DNA from 2 places in the Nonomuraea sp. NPDC003727 genome. Region 2 is predicted to be linked to the other one. Evidence: riboswitches for the same ligand, from Rfam matches in the RefSeq annotation. Region 2 holds a riboswitch; the other holds the start of a gene.
The links. A riboswitch is a leader RNA that binds a small molecule or an ion and turns the genes downstream of it on or off. The one in region 2 is predicted to bind glycine.

Region 1 (7,739 bases), on a different contig from region 2:
GAGTTGCGGCCGAAGCTGGTGTAGGAGCCCGTCCAGTAGGCGTTCACCTCGGCCAGGCCGACTCGCGCGGGGAAGCCGCCGCCGCGGCCGTCGATGCCGTCGCGGCTGAGCCAGTCGCGCAGCATGTCCCATTCCTTCTGGACCGCGAACAGCGTGTCGACGCAAGCGGTCTCCAGGTTGGTGCCGGTGCCGTTGCCCCAGGTGTCGTCGGTGCCGGTGTAGGCCTGGCCGTTCTGGCCGCCGCACTGGAGGCCGCGCCGGGTCGGGTCGACCATCGAGTACGACGGCGAGGTGGCGATCTGGACGGGGTTGCCGTTGTAGTAGCTGTTGCCGGTGCCCGCGCGCACCTCGTCCCACTCGTCGACGATCTGGCCGGACGACGCGTCGACGTAGACGTGCAGCTTGCTGGGCGCCTTGGCGGTCTTCCCCTCGACGACCACCTCCCAGGCCAGCCGGGGCCGCTCGCCGGCGGCGTGGATCGCGAGGGTGGGGGTGCCGACGCCGGAGACCGTGGGCACCCGCTTGCGGGCGGCGAGCGCGGCCTGCTCGGCGGTCACGGTGGGGGTGGCGGGAGCGGCCGCTTCGGCGCGCTGGCCCGTGGTCACCTGGTGGACGACCTGGCCCGATTCGTCGGTGACGATGACGACGTCGCCGCCGTAGACGGGCAGGCCCGCGTGCGTGCGGGCGTAGGTCAGGTACTGCTGTCCGCGCACGCCGCCGACCGAGGAGACGAGCGCGAACTCGTCGTCGGCGGTGGCGAACAGGGCCTCGGAGTGGGCCAGGAGGGCGCTCTGGGCGGCCGACGCGGCGGTGCGGCGTTCGGCGGGGGTGGGCGGGTCCGCCGCCGCGGTCGTGGTCACGACCAGTGCCAGCGCGAGCATGGCGGCAGCACCCAGCCGGAGGGTGGGTTTCACTCTCGTGCTCCTTGGGGGTGTCGGGCGAGGAGTCGTCCCAAGTTGACCGCGAGAGTAAAAGGCTTAGTAAGCCAACATTTTCCTATAATTTGACGTTATATGCGGCCGTGGCGCTTCAGCCAGGCCTGATACACGGGCGCCCGCCGGGCCTCGCTCCAGTACGTCTTGGTCACCGTCTGCACCAGATCGCCGGCCAGCGCCGCCAGCGGGCCCTTCTCGTGCCACCCGAGCAGGTGGCGGAAGCGCAGCGGGGCACCGCGCAGCGGCCTGATCACGATGCCGTCCCTGGCGGGCGCGGTGGCCTGGAACAGCCCGACGCACCTGCCCTCGCCGATCAGGTCGAGCGCCACCTCCAGGTTCACCGCGAAGGTGACGCGCTGCGTGAAGCCGTGCTCGGCGCAGGTCGCCGCCATGTGCTCGCGCGGCCCCGACTCCAGTAGCGACGGCTGCGCCCAGTCCTCCTGCGCGAGGTCGCCCAGCTCCACCTCCTCCGCGCCCGCGAGAGGATGCCGGGAGGACAGGCCGACGAACAGCGGCTCGGTGGCGATCACCGCGTAGCGGGTGCCCCGCGGCGGGACGAGCTCGTGTCCCGGGTAGTCGTCGAGCGTGGCCAGCTCGATCCGCTCGCTCTCGAGCAGTCCCGGCAACGGGTCCAGGGTGGCCTCGGTGCGCAGGCTGATCTCCGCTCCCGGAAGCAGCCCGTCCAGGCTGCGCGCCAGGTAGATGGCCAGCCGGGTCGGGGCGCACCCCACCCTGATGCGCAGCGGGCCGCCCGGCGGCGAGGCGTAGCGGGCGGCGTCACGCTGGAGCTCGTCGAAGGCCGGGAGCAGGGACCGTGACCGCGTCAGCAACCACTCGCCCCGCGGGGTCGGCCGGACGCCGTCGTGCGAGCGGTCGAACAGCGGCCCGCCCACCATCCGCTCGATCCTGCGCAGCTGGGCGGCGATGCCGGGTTGCGACATGCCCATGGTCGCGGCGGCCTTCGAGATGCTTCCCGTGTCCGCGATGGCGCACAGCACCCTCAGGTGACGAACCTCAAGGTCCACACCGCGAGCTTAAAAGTAAAGAAGCTTTCCAGTAAGGCCCAATCGGGTCAGCGGCGGACGTGGACGCGGACGATCGCGCCCATGTCGTCGACACCCACGTCGCGGCGCACCCTGCCGACGACCTCGCGGTTCAGCTTGGTCACCACGGCGCCCACGTCGGCGAGGGCGGGGCAGGTCACCGCGATCCGCAGCCGGTCCTGGCCCACGACCCGCACCGCCGTACGGCTGATGCCGTCCACGTCCTTCAGGCCCACGCACAGCAGCGCCGTCCCCGTGCCCGAGCGGTTGCCGAGCCTGCCCCAGCCGAGCGCGATGAGCAGCCACCGCAAGGCCAGCAGGGCGGCGAAGACCAGCACGAGCGCGAGCAGCCACGAGACCCACGCATGCGCGGCGACGTAGCCGGCGACGTCGTCCTCCAGGACCCTGGCGTTCCTGCGGGTCCCGAGCTCGCCTCCACCCCGCAGGTAGGCGTAGCCGCCCAGGCCGAGCAGGACACCACCGACGACACCGAGCCCGATCCTGTTGCCGCCGTACTGCCGCATCACAGCCCCTTCCGGCGCAGCCGTACCACGACCTCGCCCGCGCACATCGCGCCGAGCCCGTTCAGCCGCTCGCCGACGGCGGCCCCGGTCCTGCGCAGCATCTCGCCCGTGCGCTCGGCGTCGGAGACGACCGTGACCTCGATCTGCCGGCGGCGCAGCCGTACCCGCACGCTGCGCACCCCGTCGACGTCCTCGGCGACGGCCCTGAGCGTCCTGCGCAGGCCCGACCTGGTGATGCCCATGACGATCCGCGGGTCGGCGGTCTCCAGCGGCACCAGCCTGGACCGGCCCGGCACCAGGGCGAGCCCCAGCAGCACCAGGCCGGTGCCGGCCACGCCGACCGCGCCCAGCATCAGCTCCGGGTCCGACCATGCGGTGCGGGCGGCCAGGGCGAGCACCTGGTCGACGGGCAGCAGGCCGAGCCCGCCGCCCAACAGCCCGGCGAGGACCTCGGCGGCGAGCAGCGTCAGCCCGGCCGACGTCGTGAAGGCCACCGCGACACCGGCGGGGGTTCGTGCCGGTCTGAGCACCCTGGACGCCCTGCGGCGGGGCGTCTCGTGCTCGCTCGGAGCGGCTCCACCAGGCAGGCGGTCCTGGAGTGTTGTCATCACACCGACAGAGGTACAGGGGGCCGCCGCGCCACAAAGCCCTTCCCCGCCGCCGGTTTGCCGGATCTTTGCCGGCGAACATCGGTATTACCCTGCTTCTATGGACGACCGCCAGCGCTACGACAGGGCCACCGCCGCGTTCGAGCCGCCCTTCGCCATCCTCGATCTGGAGGCGTTGCGGGCCAACGCGGCGGGCCTGGTCCGCAGAGCCGGCGGCAAGCCGATCAGGGTGGCGAGCAAGTCGGTCCGCTCGCGTCCCGTCCTCGAACGCATCCTCGCCATGGACGGCTTCAGCGGCGTCATGGCCTTCACCCTGCCCGAGGCGCTGTGGCTGGTCGAGCAGGGGTTCAGCGACGTGCTGGTCGCCTATCCCACCGCCGACAGGACGGCGCTGGCGGCGCTGGCCGCCACCGAGCGGGCCGTGAGGGAGATCACGCTCATGGTCGACTCCGCCGAGCACCTCGACTTCATCGAGTCGGCGGTGCCGGCAGGCGGCCCGGTCCTGCGGCTCTGCCTCGACATCGACGCCGGATACGTCGCCCTCGGCGGGCGCTTCCGCGCCGGCGCCCTGCGCTCCCCGGTCCGCGAACCCGCCCACGCCGCCGACCTGGCCGCCGAGATCGCCAAGCGGCCGGCCTTCCGCCTGGTCGGCCTCATGGCCTACGAGGCACAGATCGCGGGCGTCGGCGACGACCCGCCCGGCAACGCGGCCTTCGCCCGCGCCATCAGGCTGATGCAGGCCCGCTCGGCCCGCGAGCTGATCGTACGGCGCGGCCGCATCGTCAACGCCGTCAGGCAGGTCGCCGACCTCGAGTTCGTCAACGGCGGCGGCACCGGCAGCGTCGACCGCACGGTCAGGGAGAAGGCCGTCACCGAGTGCGCGGCCGGCTCGGGCTTCTTCCACCCCAGGCTCTTCGACTTCTACCGGGGCTTCAGCGGCCGTCCCGCCGCGCTGTTCGCCCTTCCGGTCGTCCGGCGTCCAGGGCTCGGCGTGGTGACCGTGCTCGGCGGCGGCTACCTGGCCTCAGGGGCGCCGGGGCCGTCGCGGCTGCCCCAGCCGTACCTGCCGCCGGGGCTGCGCTACTCCTCCGACGAGGGCGCGGGCGAGGTGCAGACCCCGCTGCTCGGCCAGCCCGCCGAGGACCTGCGCGTCGGCGACAGGGTGTGGTTCCGCCACGCCAAGTCGGGCGAGCTGTGCGAGCGGTTCGCGAGCCTGCTGCTGGTCGAGGGCGACAAGGTCGTCGAGGAGGTCCCGACCTACCGGGGTGAGGGCAGGACCTTCCTCTGACCCGCCACCCTCTGACCCGCACCCTCCGGCTCGGCGCCCGCGAGGCTCGGCGTCCGCGAGGGTGCGTGGCGCCCGTCCTTCGGCCCCTCGCGGGGCGCCCGGCGGGCCGGTGACGCCTGCCCGTCAGCGCCTGCGGCGCCGGCGCCACAGGACGATCGCCGCGCCCACGACCAGCACCGCGCCCACGGCGATCAGCGCCGAGCCGACAGGCCGCTCGTCCTCCCACAGGTCCCCGGCGTCGTCGTCGTAGCGCACCGGCCGCGGCGTCACCCCCACGAGATCGCCGACCGACGCCACGAAGTGCTCGGCCCTCGACTTGACCTCGTCCATGCTGCGCTGGGCCACCCGCTTGGGGCTCACCCGGTCGGCGATGGCGTCAACGGTCCGCGCGAGCTCGGCGCGCGTCCGGGTGATCCTGCGCTCCAGCTCTTCAGGGTCGGTCTCGGCCATGGCTCTCCTTTCTCAGGGTGATCAGTCTGTCAGGTCGCGCCGCCGTACCGCACGGCGGGCGAAACGTGTCCCTTCGATTGGGGTTAGGTTGAGCCCGTGACCGAAACCAAGCTCCAGCCAGGAGACGCCGCTCCGGACTTCACGCTCCCCGCGGCCGACGGCGGCGCCGTCTCCCTCGACGCCTACCGCGGCAAGCGCGTCATCCTGTACTTCTACCCCGCCGCCATGACGCCCGGATGCACCAAGCAGGCGTGCGACTTCCGCGACAACCTCGGTCAGCTGACCGACGAGGGTTTCGTCGTTCTCGGCGTCTCCAAGGACAAGACCGACAAGCTGGTGAAGTTCGTCGAGCGCGACGCGCTGACCTTCCCGCTGCTGTCCGACGTCGACCTGGAGATCCACAAGGCCTACGGCGCGTACGGCGCCAAGAAGCTGTACGGCAAGGAGGTCGTCGGCGTGATCCGCTCGACCTTCGTCATCGGCCCCGACGGGAAGATCGAGCAGGCGCTCTACAACGTGAAGGCGACGGGCCACGTGGCCGGCCTGAAGAAGAAGCTCGGCCTGGTCTGAGGTTTGCGATCAAGTCCGCGGGCTTGATCGCAAACGAGTATCTCGGCCCCGGCCCGGGCGCTAAGCTGATGGCGGTTGCGCGGGCGTGGCGAAATCGGCATACGCGGCAGGTTTAGGTCCTGTTGGTGGTGACACTGTGGGGGTTCGAGTCCCCCCGCCCGCACCTTTCCCTTGATGGCCGGATCCGTACTAGTCTTGCCTACGGACACCGATGAACCCACGCGGGAGAGCGTCCTGGCACCCGGCCAGGACCCCTGAAGGAGCAAGCACTCCCCGCGAACCTCTCAAGGCAAAGGACCGCGCGGGCAAGGTGACCTCTGGAAAGCAGGCCTGCGGGGCCTCGCCGAAGGTGAAAGTCCGGCAAAACCGGGTGAAGCTCTCAGGCACCGATGACAGAGGGGGAGGATCCTGGCATCCAACCCATCCTGAGGTGCGAACAATGTCCCGACCGACACCGCTACGAGACGTACACGAGAGCCTCGGCGCGACGCTGACCGACTTCGCCGGCTGGTTGATGCCGCTGCGCTACGGGAGCGAGTCCGCCGAGCACAAGGCCGTACGCGAGCGGGCCGGGCTGTTCGACCTGTCCCACATGGGGGAGATCTTCGTGACCGGCCCGCAGGCCGGCGAGGCGCTCGACTACGCGCTGGTCGGCCACCTGTCCGTGCTCGCGCCCGGCCGCGCCCGCTACACGATGATCGTCAACGAGCAGGGCGGGGTCCTCGACGACCTCATCGTCTACCGCCTGGCCGACGACGAGTACATGGTCGTCGCCAACGCCTCCAACTACCCCATGGTCGCCGAGCGCCTCACCGAGCGCGCCGAGGGCTTCGACGCGGTCGTCGACGACCGCTCCGACCAGTACGCGCTCATCGCGATCCAGGGCCCGCGCGCCCAGGAGATCCTCGCCACGCTCACCGACGCCGACCTCGCGGGCCTGAAGTACTACGCCGGCCTGCCCGGCACGGTCGCCGGCGCCGAGGCGCTCATCGCCCGCACCGGCTACACCGGCGAGGACGGCTTCGAACTCTTCGTCGCCAACGCCGACGCCGTCGCGCTGTGGCACGCGCTGGCCAAGGCGGGCGAGCCGTACGAGATCATGCCCGCCGGCCTGTCCAGCCGTGACACGCTCCGCCTCGAGGCCGGCATGCCGCTGTACGGCAACGAGCTCGGCGTCTCGCTCACGCCCTTCGACGCCGGCCTCGGCCGCGTGGTGAAGTTCGACAAGCCCGGCGACTTCGTCGGCAGGGCCGCGCTCGAACAGGTCAAGGACGTCCCGCCGCGCCGCCGCCTCGTCGGCCTGGTCGCGACGGGTCGCAGGGTCCCTCGCCATGGGTTCCCTGTCACCAGTGACGGGGCCGTCGTGGGCGAGGTGACCAGCGGCGCGCCGTCGCAGACCCTCGGCAAGCCCATCGCGATGGCGTACGTGGACACTGGGATAGAAGAAGGTCTGGCCGTTGACATCCGGGGCAGCCAAGAGGGCGTGGACCTGGTTGAGCTGCCTTTCTACAGGAGGAACAAGTGAGCAGCATTCCCGACGATCTGAGCTACACCAAGGAGCACGAGTGGGTCGCCGGACTCGACGACGGCCTGACCCTGACGGTGGGCATCACGGCCTATGCCGCCGAGGCGCTGGGCGACGTGGTCTATGTGCAGCTGCCCGAGGTCGGTGCGACGTTCGAGGCCGGTGACTCGATCGGCGAGGTCGAGTCGACCAAGTCCGTGAGCGAGATCTACGCCCCTGTCTCCGGCGAGGTCGTCGAGGTCAACCAGGCCGTCGTGGACAAGCCCGACCTGGTCAACAGCGAGCCGTACGGCGAGGGCTGGATGTTCAGGGTGCGCGTGTCCGGCGACCCCGAGGACCTGCTGAGCGCGGAGGAGTACACCGCGCTCACGTCAGGCGACAACTGACACACCCGCCGGGGTCCGTCCGGGCCCCGGCATTCACCCCCCGAGAGTTGGGATGCATCAATGGCGATCAGCGTCTTCGACCTCTTCAAGATCGGTATCGGGCCGTCGAGCTCGCACACCGGCGGGCCGATGGCGGCCGCGCACCGCTTCGCCCGGGGGCTGCGCGCCGACGGGCTGCTGGAGCGGGTGGAGCGGGTGCGGGTGGTGCTGTACGGCTCGCTCGGGCTGACCGGTAAGGGGCACGGCAGCGACAAGGCGGTGCTGCTGGGGCTGTCGGGGGACAAGCCGGAGCTGGTCGATGTCGACCGGGTCGACGAGCGGCTGGCCGAGATGCGCGCCTCGGGGCGGATCCGGGTGTTCGGCGAGCGGGAGATCCCGTTCGTGGTGGGCGAGGACCTGGTGTTCGAGCG
Region 2 (7,739 bases):
GCTCTCGGCGAGGCGGCGGGCACGGTCGAGCGGGCCGGTGGTCAGCGGGGTGTCGAGCTCGGGGGACGTCAACAAGGCTCCTTGGAGACCGGTGGGGATCAACCGATGACGATCAACGTCGAGCCTAACGATTTCCGGCCGCCGCGTCGCCCGACATGACCATCCTGTGCACGGGTGTTGGCTACGTCCCCACCTGAGATGCCGAACGGGCGGCCCCCCTCGCAGGGGAGGCCGCCCGTTCGGTTCCGCTCAGTCCTCGTACGCCGACAGGGGCGGGCAGGCGCAGACCAGGTTGCGGTCGCCGTAGGCCTGGTCGATCCTGCGGACGGGCGAGAAGTACTTCCCGTCGCGCAGCCCCTGGACGGGGTAGGCGGCCTCGGTCCTGGTGTACGGGTGCGGCCACTCGTCGGCCACCAGCGACTCGGCGGTGTGCGGGGCGTTGCGCAGCGGGTTGTCGGTCTTGTCGTAGGTGCCGTCGGCCACCTTGGCGATCTCGCCGCGGATGGCGGCCATCGCCTCGACGAACCTGTCGAGCTCGGCCAGGTCCTCGCTCTCGGTCGGCTCGATCATCAGCGTGCCGGCGACGGGGAAGGACATCGTCGGGGCGTGGAAGCCGTAGTCGATGAGGCGCTTGGCCACGTCGTCGACCGTGACGCCGGTCTCCTTGGTGATCTGGCGCAGGTCGATGATGCACTCGTGGGCGACCAGGCCGCCGCGTCCGGTGTAGAGGACAGGGTAGTGCGGGGCCAGGCGGCGGGCGAGGTAGTTGGCCGACAGGATGGCCTGCTCGGTCGCGGCCTTGAGGCCCTCGCCGCCCATCAGCCTGACGTAGGCCCACGAGATCGGCAGGATGCCGGCCGAGCCGTACGGCGCGGCCGAGACCGGGCCGACCGGCGAGCCGTCGCGCAGCGGGTGGCCCGGCAGGTAGGCGGCCAGGTGACCGCGCACGGCCACCGGACCGACGCCGGGGCCGCCGCCGCCGTGCGGGATGCAGAAGGTCTTGTGCAGGTTGAGGTGGGAGACGTCGGCACCGAACTCGCCCGGCTTGGCCAGGCCGACGAGGGCGTTGAGGTTGGCCCCGTCGACGTAGACCTGGCCGCCGGCGGCGTGGACCTTGGCGCAGACCTCGGTGATCGTCTCCTCGTAGACGCCGTGCGTGGACGGGTAGGTCACCATGATCGCGGCCAGCGACTCGGCGTGCTTGTCGATCTTGGCTTCGAGGTCGGCCAGGTCGACGTTGCCGTTGTCGTCGCAGGCCACGACCACCACGCGCATGCCCGCCATGACCGCGCTGGCGGCGTTGGTGCCGTGCGCGGAGGAGGGGATGAGGCAGACGTCGCGGTGCGCGTCGCCGTTGGCGCGGTGGTAGGCGCGGATGGCCAGCAGCCCGGCGAACTCGCCCTGCGAGCCGGCGTTCGGCTGGATGGAGACGGCGTCGTAGCCGGTCACCTCGGCCAGCCAGGCCTCCAGCGTCTCGACCAGCTCGACGTAGCCGCCGGCCTGGGAGAGCGGCGCGTAGGGGTGGATGCCCGCGAACTCGGGCCAGGTGATCGGCTCCATCTCGGTGGTGGCGTTGAGCTTCATCGTGCAGGAGCCGAGCGGGATCATCGACCGGTCGAGGGCGATGTCCTTGTCCTGGAGCCGGCGCAGGTAGCGCAGCATCGAGGTCTCGGAGTGGTGGCTGTGGAAGACCGGGTGGGTGAGGTAGTCGCTCTCCCTGGCCAGGCCCTCGGGCAGGGCGTCCTCGGCGGCCAGGTCGGTCAGCGAGACGCTCACGCCGAAGGCGGCGGCGACCTGCTCCAGGTGGGCCAGGGTGGTCTTCTCGTCGCAGGCGACCGAGACGTGGTCGGCGTCGGCCTGCCAGAGGTTGACGCCGCGCTCGGCGGCCGCGGCGACCACCTGGGCCGCCTTGCCGGGCACGCGGGCAAGCACGGTGTCGAAGAAACCGTCGTGGACGATCTCGACACGCCCGGCGCGCAGGGCCGCGGCGAGCGTGACGGCCATGCGGTGGGTGCGCTGGGCGATGCGGCGCAGCCCCTCGGGGCCGTGGTAGACGGCGTACATGCCGGCGATGACGGCCAGCAGCACCTGGGCGGTGCAGATGTTGCTGGTGGCCTTCTCGCGGCGGATGTGCTGCTCGCGGGTCTGCAGGGCCAGGCGGTAGGCGGGGTCGCCGTCGGCGTCCACCGACACGCCGACGAGCCGGCCCGGCATCTGGCGCTGCAGGCCCTCGCGGACCGACATGTAGGCGGCGTGCGGGCCGCCGAAGCCGAACGGCACGCCGAAGCGCTGCGAGGAGCCGATGGCGATGTCGGCGCCGAGCTCGCCGGGGGCCGCGACCAGCGTCAGCGACAGCAGGTCGGCCGCGGCCACGACCAGCGCGCCGCCCGCGTGGGCGGTCTCGGCCAGGGCGCGGAAGTCGCGCAGGCGGCCGGAGGCGCCCGGGTACTGCACGAGCACGCCGAAGCACTCGGGCAGCTCACCGTCGAGGGAGTCGACGACCAGCTCGATGCCCAGCGGCTCGGCCCGGGTGGCCAGTACGGCCTTGGTCTGGGGCAGCGCGTCGGCGTCGACGACGAAGACGTTGCTCTTGGACCTGCCCGCGCGGCGCGCCAGCGTCATCGCCTCGGCGGCGGCGGTGGCCTCGTCCAGCAGGGAGGCACCGGCCACGTCGAGACCGGTCAGGTCGGAGACGACGGTCTGGAAGTTGAGCAGCGCCTCCAGGCGGCCCTGGGAGATCTCCGGCTGGTAGGGCGTGTAGGCGGTGTACCAGCCCGGGTTCTCCAGCAGGTTGCGCCTGATCACCGCGGGGGTGACGGTGTCGTAGTAGCCCAGGCCGATCATGGAGGTGAGCACCTGGTTGCGGCCGGCCAGCGCCCGCAGTTCGGCGATCACTTCGCTCTCGCCCGCCGCGACGGGCAGCTTCAGCTGGTCCTTGGCCCTGATGGCCTCGGGTACGGCCACCGCTACCAGGTCGGCGACCGACTCGAAGCCGACCGCCTCCAGCATCTTGGCCTGCTCGCCGTCCGAGGGACCGATGTGGCGGGTCGCGAACGGCGGTGCAGCGAGGTCGCTGAGGGGCTCGGTCATGGAAACTGCCTCCCAAGGCTGGTGGAGAGCACGGGCGTCTGCCGGGTCTCCCCCTCTGTCATCAACCTGAGAGGTTCGCCCGCGGGGTCGCGGGCTTGCACCGTCGGTGAGACGCGCCTGGCGGGCGTGCCTGCTTTCCAGAGTGGCCTCGTCCGAGCGGTACTGGGTGCCTGAGAGATTCCGGGGAGGGTTGCTCCTTCGGCGCCCCGGTGGCCCGGGGACTCTCCCGCTCGGGGTCGTCGGCTCCAGCCCTAGGCTACCAGTGTCCGGGAATCAGCCCATTCGCCGGGCTCTGCGGCGCTGGGCGAGTTCGTCAGTGGGATGGTCGGCCGGGACGGTGTCCTCGACCGCCGCTCGTTCCCCCGGCAGCTCCGCGAGCGATCCCTCGACTTCGCGCCAGACCCTGCCCAGCGCGATACCGAACACTCCCTGACCGCCTTGCAGCAGGTCGATGACCTCGTCGGCCGAGGTGCACTCGTAGACGCTGACGCCGTCGCTCATGAGCGTGATCCTGCTCAGGTCGCCGACGCCCCGATCTCTCAGGTGCTGTACGGCGGTGCGGATCTGCTGGAGCGACACGCCGGTGTCGAGCAGCCGCTTGACGACCTTGAGCACCAGGATGTCGCGGAAGCTGTAGAGCCGCTGCGAGCCGGATCCGTGCGCGGCTCTTATCGTCGGCTCGACCAGGCCCGTGCGCGCCCAGTAGTCCAGTTGCCTGTAGGTGATGCCGGCCGCCGCGCAGGCCGTGGGGCCGCGATAGCCGATGTCGGCAGGCAGCGTCGTGGGCTGCTCGTCGAAGAGCAGGCCCTGCTCACCGGCACGCTGGCGCGCGGTTTCGCGCCGCACCGGATCTTCCTGGCCGGCCGTCTTTCCCTCGCCGCTGCTGACCGCCACGCGGACCTCCGGCTTTCTCTCATCCCGTGGTCTGATCTGGGGGTTCGTAAATGACAACCACAGGTTTCACTTGCACCGTAGGACCGTGACCATCCGCAGTCAACGATCCGGCTCGGCGCGTCGCGAAGCGTAAATGCAGTGAAATGCGTACCCCAGGTGGCGACCAAGGGTACGAGCCTTCACGAAGGGAGTCCTACCCCGCGCGTCCGAAGTCCTCGGGCGTGATGGTGTCAAGGAACTCCCTGAACTTCTCCACCTCATCCTCCTGGTCATCGGGGATGATCACTCCGGCCTCCTGCACGACCTCCTCGCTGGCGAAGATCCGCGCACCGGTGCGCAGCGCGAGGGCGATGGAGTCGGAGGGGCGCGCGCTGACCTCCACGCCGTTGGAGAAGACCAGATCGGCGAAGAAGATCCCGTCACGCAGAGCGACGATGTTGACCGCACGCAGGCCGACGCCCAACGCGCTCAGCACGTCCCTGAACAGGTCGTGGGTCAAGGGCCTGGGCGGCGGTTCCTCCGCCTGGGCGAGCGCGATGGCCGTGGCTTCGGTCATTCCTATCCAGATCGGGAGAAACCTCTCACCCTGCGCCTCCTTGAGCAGAACGATCGGCTGATTTGTGGGCATTTCAACGCGAACGCCCACTACCTCCATCTGCAACACGGGCTGCTCCGAATTCACGATCCATGGGCCGCATCTACCGCACTTCAACGTAACACCCACTGGGTAGGTAATATCCCCTGCCCCCGAGGCTTCCCGCCAACCTACCGGGCTCCCGGGCCGCCTCGGCGGGCGCCCGCATCCCCGACGGCAGCGGGCGAGCGGAATTTCCGGTTTTTTCGGGATGCCGCCCTGCGGGTCAGCCGCCCAGGGCCGAGCGGACGGCGGTGCGCAACAGAGCGGCGTGCAGCTCGAGCAACTGGCCGGACAGCTGCCTGGCCGTCTCGTCGGCCTCGCCGATGGCGCCCGGAGCGCGCCGCTTGAGGATGGGGGCGACGGCCTGCTCCACCAGACCGGCCTCGCGCTCGGCGGCGGCCCTGACCGCGCGCAGGTGCCGGGCGTGCAGGCCGTACCGGGCCAGGGCGCCGACGCTGCGCGCCACCTTGACCGCGTCCTCGTCGTAGCGCCGGGCGACCGGCGCGAGCAGGCCGTAGTCCTCCAGCTCGGTGAGGGTCTCGTCGTCGAGCCCGCTGGCCTCCAGCAGCTCGGCGCGGCTGAACCGGACCTCCTTGGTCTCGGGCAGCGCCCGGGGACGGCCGAGCTCGTCGGCCATCCTGTCCTTGATGACCCGCAGCGGCAGGTAGTGGTCGCGCTGCTCGGTGAGGATGAAGCGCAGCTGCTCCACGTGCATGTAGGTGAACTTGCGATAGCCCGAGGGGCTGCGCTCGGGCTCGATCAGCCCCTCGCTCTCCAGGAAACGGATCTTGGAGACGGTGACGTCGGGGAACTCGCCCTGCAGAAGGGCGAGCACCTCCCCGATGCTCATGTGCGAACGCGCCGCCTGGGAGCTCATGCGCCCCGCGTGAGGAAGACGAGGCGGAACTTACCGATCTGCACCTCGTCGCCGCTGTGGAGGGGCACCTCCTCGATGCGCTCCCTGTTGACGTAGGTGCCGTTGAGGCTGCCGACGTCGCGGACGGTGAAGGCGCCGCCGGGATGGCGGTAGAACTCCACGTGACGCCGCGAGACCGTGATGTCGTCGAGGAAGATGTCGCTCTCGGGATGCCGGCCCGTCGTGGTCAGGTCGCGGTCGAGCCGGAAGCGGCTGCCGGCGTTGGGACCACGGGTGACCACCAGCAGCGCCGCGCCGGGCGGCAGCTGCTCGACGGCGGCCCGCTCGGCCAGCAGGGCGTCGGCCGTCTCCGCCTCATACGCCTCGATTCCCGCGACGGAGATCGTCGAGGTGGTGTCCCCTGAGACCTCGTGTCTGGTCAGCGGCGACCCACACCGGGAGCAGAAGCGGGCATCCTCGGGGTTGGCATGACCGCACTGCGTACAGTAGACGTACGGCATCGATCGGCTCGGCCTCCTACCGCGAGAACGCGGCGACGGTTGATCAGGGCGCCCCACGCCTCTCGCTTAGTTCACGTTTGCGAATGCCGCAACTTACGCTGATCACGAGCAAAGGTCAAGGCGAGACGCCGCACGACGGGTTCGGACGGTGACAAAGTTACCGCCGAGCCGCCCTCAAGGTCCATGCCGCCGCGCCAGTTGTGTTGTCACGTTCCCGCCGCCTGCTCGACGACGCGCGCCCATCTGTCGAGAAATGCCTCCGCTGTGTCGAAATCATGCGCCTCGGCCCACAGGTCGGTGGCGGGTTCGCTGGCGGCGGGCAGGATCAGCGCCCAGCGCCCGTCGTCGCCGACCACCCGCACGCCGTCGGTGGTGTCGATGTCGAAACCCTCGGCGGCCTCGATGACCGAGCGCATCACCGCACCCTTGGTGGCCCACGGCGTCGGGACGGTCCGCTTGAGCAGCTTGGCCTCGGGGATGCGCGCGTCGATCTGGCTGAGCGTCAGGCGGGTGCGGGCCACCAGGCCGAGCAGGCGCAGGAAGGCCGCCAGGCCGTCCACCGTGGCCCCGAACTCCGGCACGATGAAACCGCCCCTGCCGTCCCCCGCGAAGATCATGTACGGCTTGGCGGCGGCGGAGGTGAGCGCGTCGAGCGAGGTCGAGGTCCACTCGACCTGGACGCCGTGGAAGCGGCACACCTGCTCGGCCACCCTGGTCGTGGTGACGGGCAGCGCCACCCTGCCGCGGCGGCGCTCGGCGGCGACCAGGTCGAGCACCACCAGCAGCGCGCGCTCCTCGCTGATGAGCTGGCCCATCTCGTCGACCAGGGCGATGCGCTCGCCGACCGGGTCGAAGCGGACGCCGAAGGCGGCCCGGGAGGAGCCGACGAGCTCCGACAGGCGCTGCAGGTCCCGGCGGCGCTCGGCGAGCGTCTCGGTGGGCGAGGCGGAGTCGAGCCTGGCGTTGACGGTCAGCACCTCGACGCCGAGGCGGCCGAGCAGGGTGGGCAGGACCACCGAGGAGGTGCCGCCCGCGCAGTCGACGACCACCTTCATGCCGTCCACGCCGGTCATGTCGACGCAGCGCAGCAGTTCCTGCGCGTAGTCCTCCACCGCCCTGGCGGGGAAGCTCAGCTCGGCGATCTCGCCGGGGAAGGCCCGGCGGAACTCCTGGCGCGAGAAGACGCGCTCCAGCTTGCGCTGGGCGGCGGGGGTGAGATCGGCGCCGTGGGAGTCCATGAAGACGATGTCGACGCTCTGCGGGTCGCCCGAGGTGGTGCGCAGCGCGATCCCGCCGCCGGCGGGCCTGCGGGAGGTGTGGAAGCGGGCCACGGGCAGCGGCATGGCCTCCAGGTCGAGCACGTCGATGGCGCTCGCGGTCAGCGCGCTGATCACCGCGCGCTTGAGCGCCCTGGCCGCGCGGGAGGAGTCGCGCGAGGTGATGACCTGGTCGCCCTTCTTCAGGGTGGTGGCGTAGGCGCTGGCCAGCCGTACGCAGAGCTCGGGGGTGATCTCGACGTTGACCAGGCCGCTGACGCCGCGCGGGCCGAACAGGCTGCGCTGGCCGCGCGACTCCCAGATGACGCTGGTGTTGACGACCGCGCCGGCCTCGACGGTCTTGAAGGGATAGACCTTGACGCCGCTGGAGACGTAGGCCTCGGCCTCGATGACGCACTCGTCGCCGACGACGGCGTTCTCGGCGATGCGGGCGCCGGTCATCAGGTCGGTGTTCTTGCCGATGA

Region 1: another riboswitch for glycine. It lies ahead of gcvT (glycine cleavage system aminomethyltransferase GcvT); the one in region 2 lies ahead of gcvP (aminomethyl-transferring glycine dehydrogenase).

What each region holds. Positions count from the first base shown of each region.
Region 1 is NZ_JBSFNE010000013.1:159-7,897, reverse strand. It holds gene ACWDLG_RS30495 (M28 family peptidase) at 1-914, opposite strand, end outside; gene ACWDLG_RS30490 (LysR family transcriptional regulator) at 1,010-1,960, opposite strand; gene ACWDLG_RS30485 (hypothetical protein) at 2,008-2,502, opposite strand; gene ACWDLG_RS30480 (DUF6286 domain-containing protein) at 2,502-3,110, opposite strand; gene ACWDLG_RS30475 (amino acid deaminase/aldolase) at 3,211-4,398, shown strand; gene ACWDLG_RS30470 (DUF3618 domain-containing protein) at 4,522-4,848, opposite strand; gene bcp (thioredoxin-dependent thiol peroxidase) at 4,945-5,418, shown strand; tRNA gene ACWDLG_RS30460 (tRNA-Leu) at 5,498-5,581, shown strand; glycine riboswitch at 5,631-5,728, shown strand; glycine riboswitch at 5,729-5,824, shown strand; gene gcvT (glycine cleavage system aminomethyltransferase GcvT) at 5,858-6,943, shown strand; gene gcvH (glycine cleavage system protein GcvH) at 6,940-7,329, shown strand; partial or broken gene ACWDLG_RS30445 (serine dehydratase beta chain) at 7,390-7,739, shown strand, end outside.
Region 2 is NZ_JBSFNE010000011.1:68,458-76,196, forward strand. It holds gene ACWDLG_RS27425 (hypothetical protein) at 1-72, opposite strand, end outside; gene gcvP (aminomethyl-transferring glycine dehydrogenase) at 250-3,090, opposite strand; glycine riboswitch at 3,238-3,329, opposite strand; gene ACWDLG_RS27435 (MerR family transcriptional regulator) at 3,364-3,984, opposite strand; gene ACWDLG_RS27440 (bifunctional nuclease family protein) at 4,178-4,648, opposite strand; gene ftsR (transcriptional regulator FtsR) at 4,845-5,471, opposite strand; gene ACWDLG_RS27450 (FHA domain-containing protein) at 5,495-5,998, opposite strand; gene ACWDLG_RS27455 (sugar phosphate nucleotidyltransferase) at 6,205-7,739, opposite strand, start outside.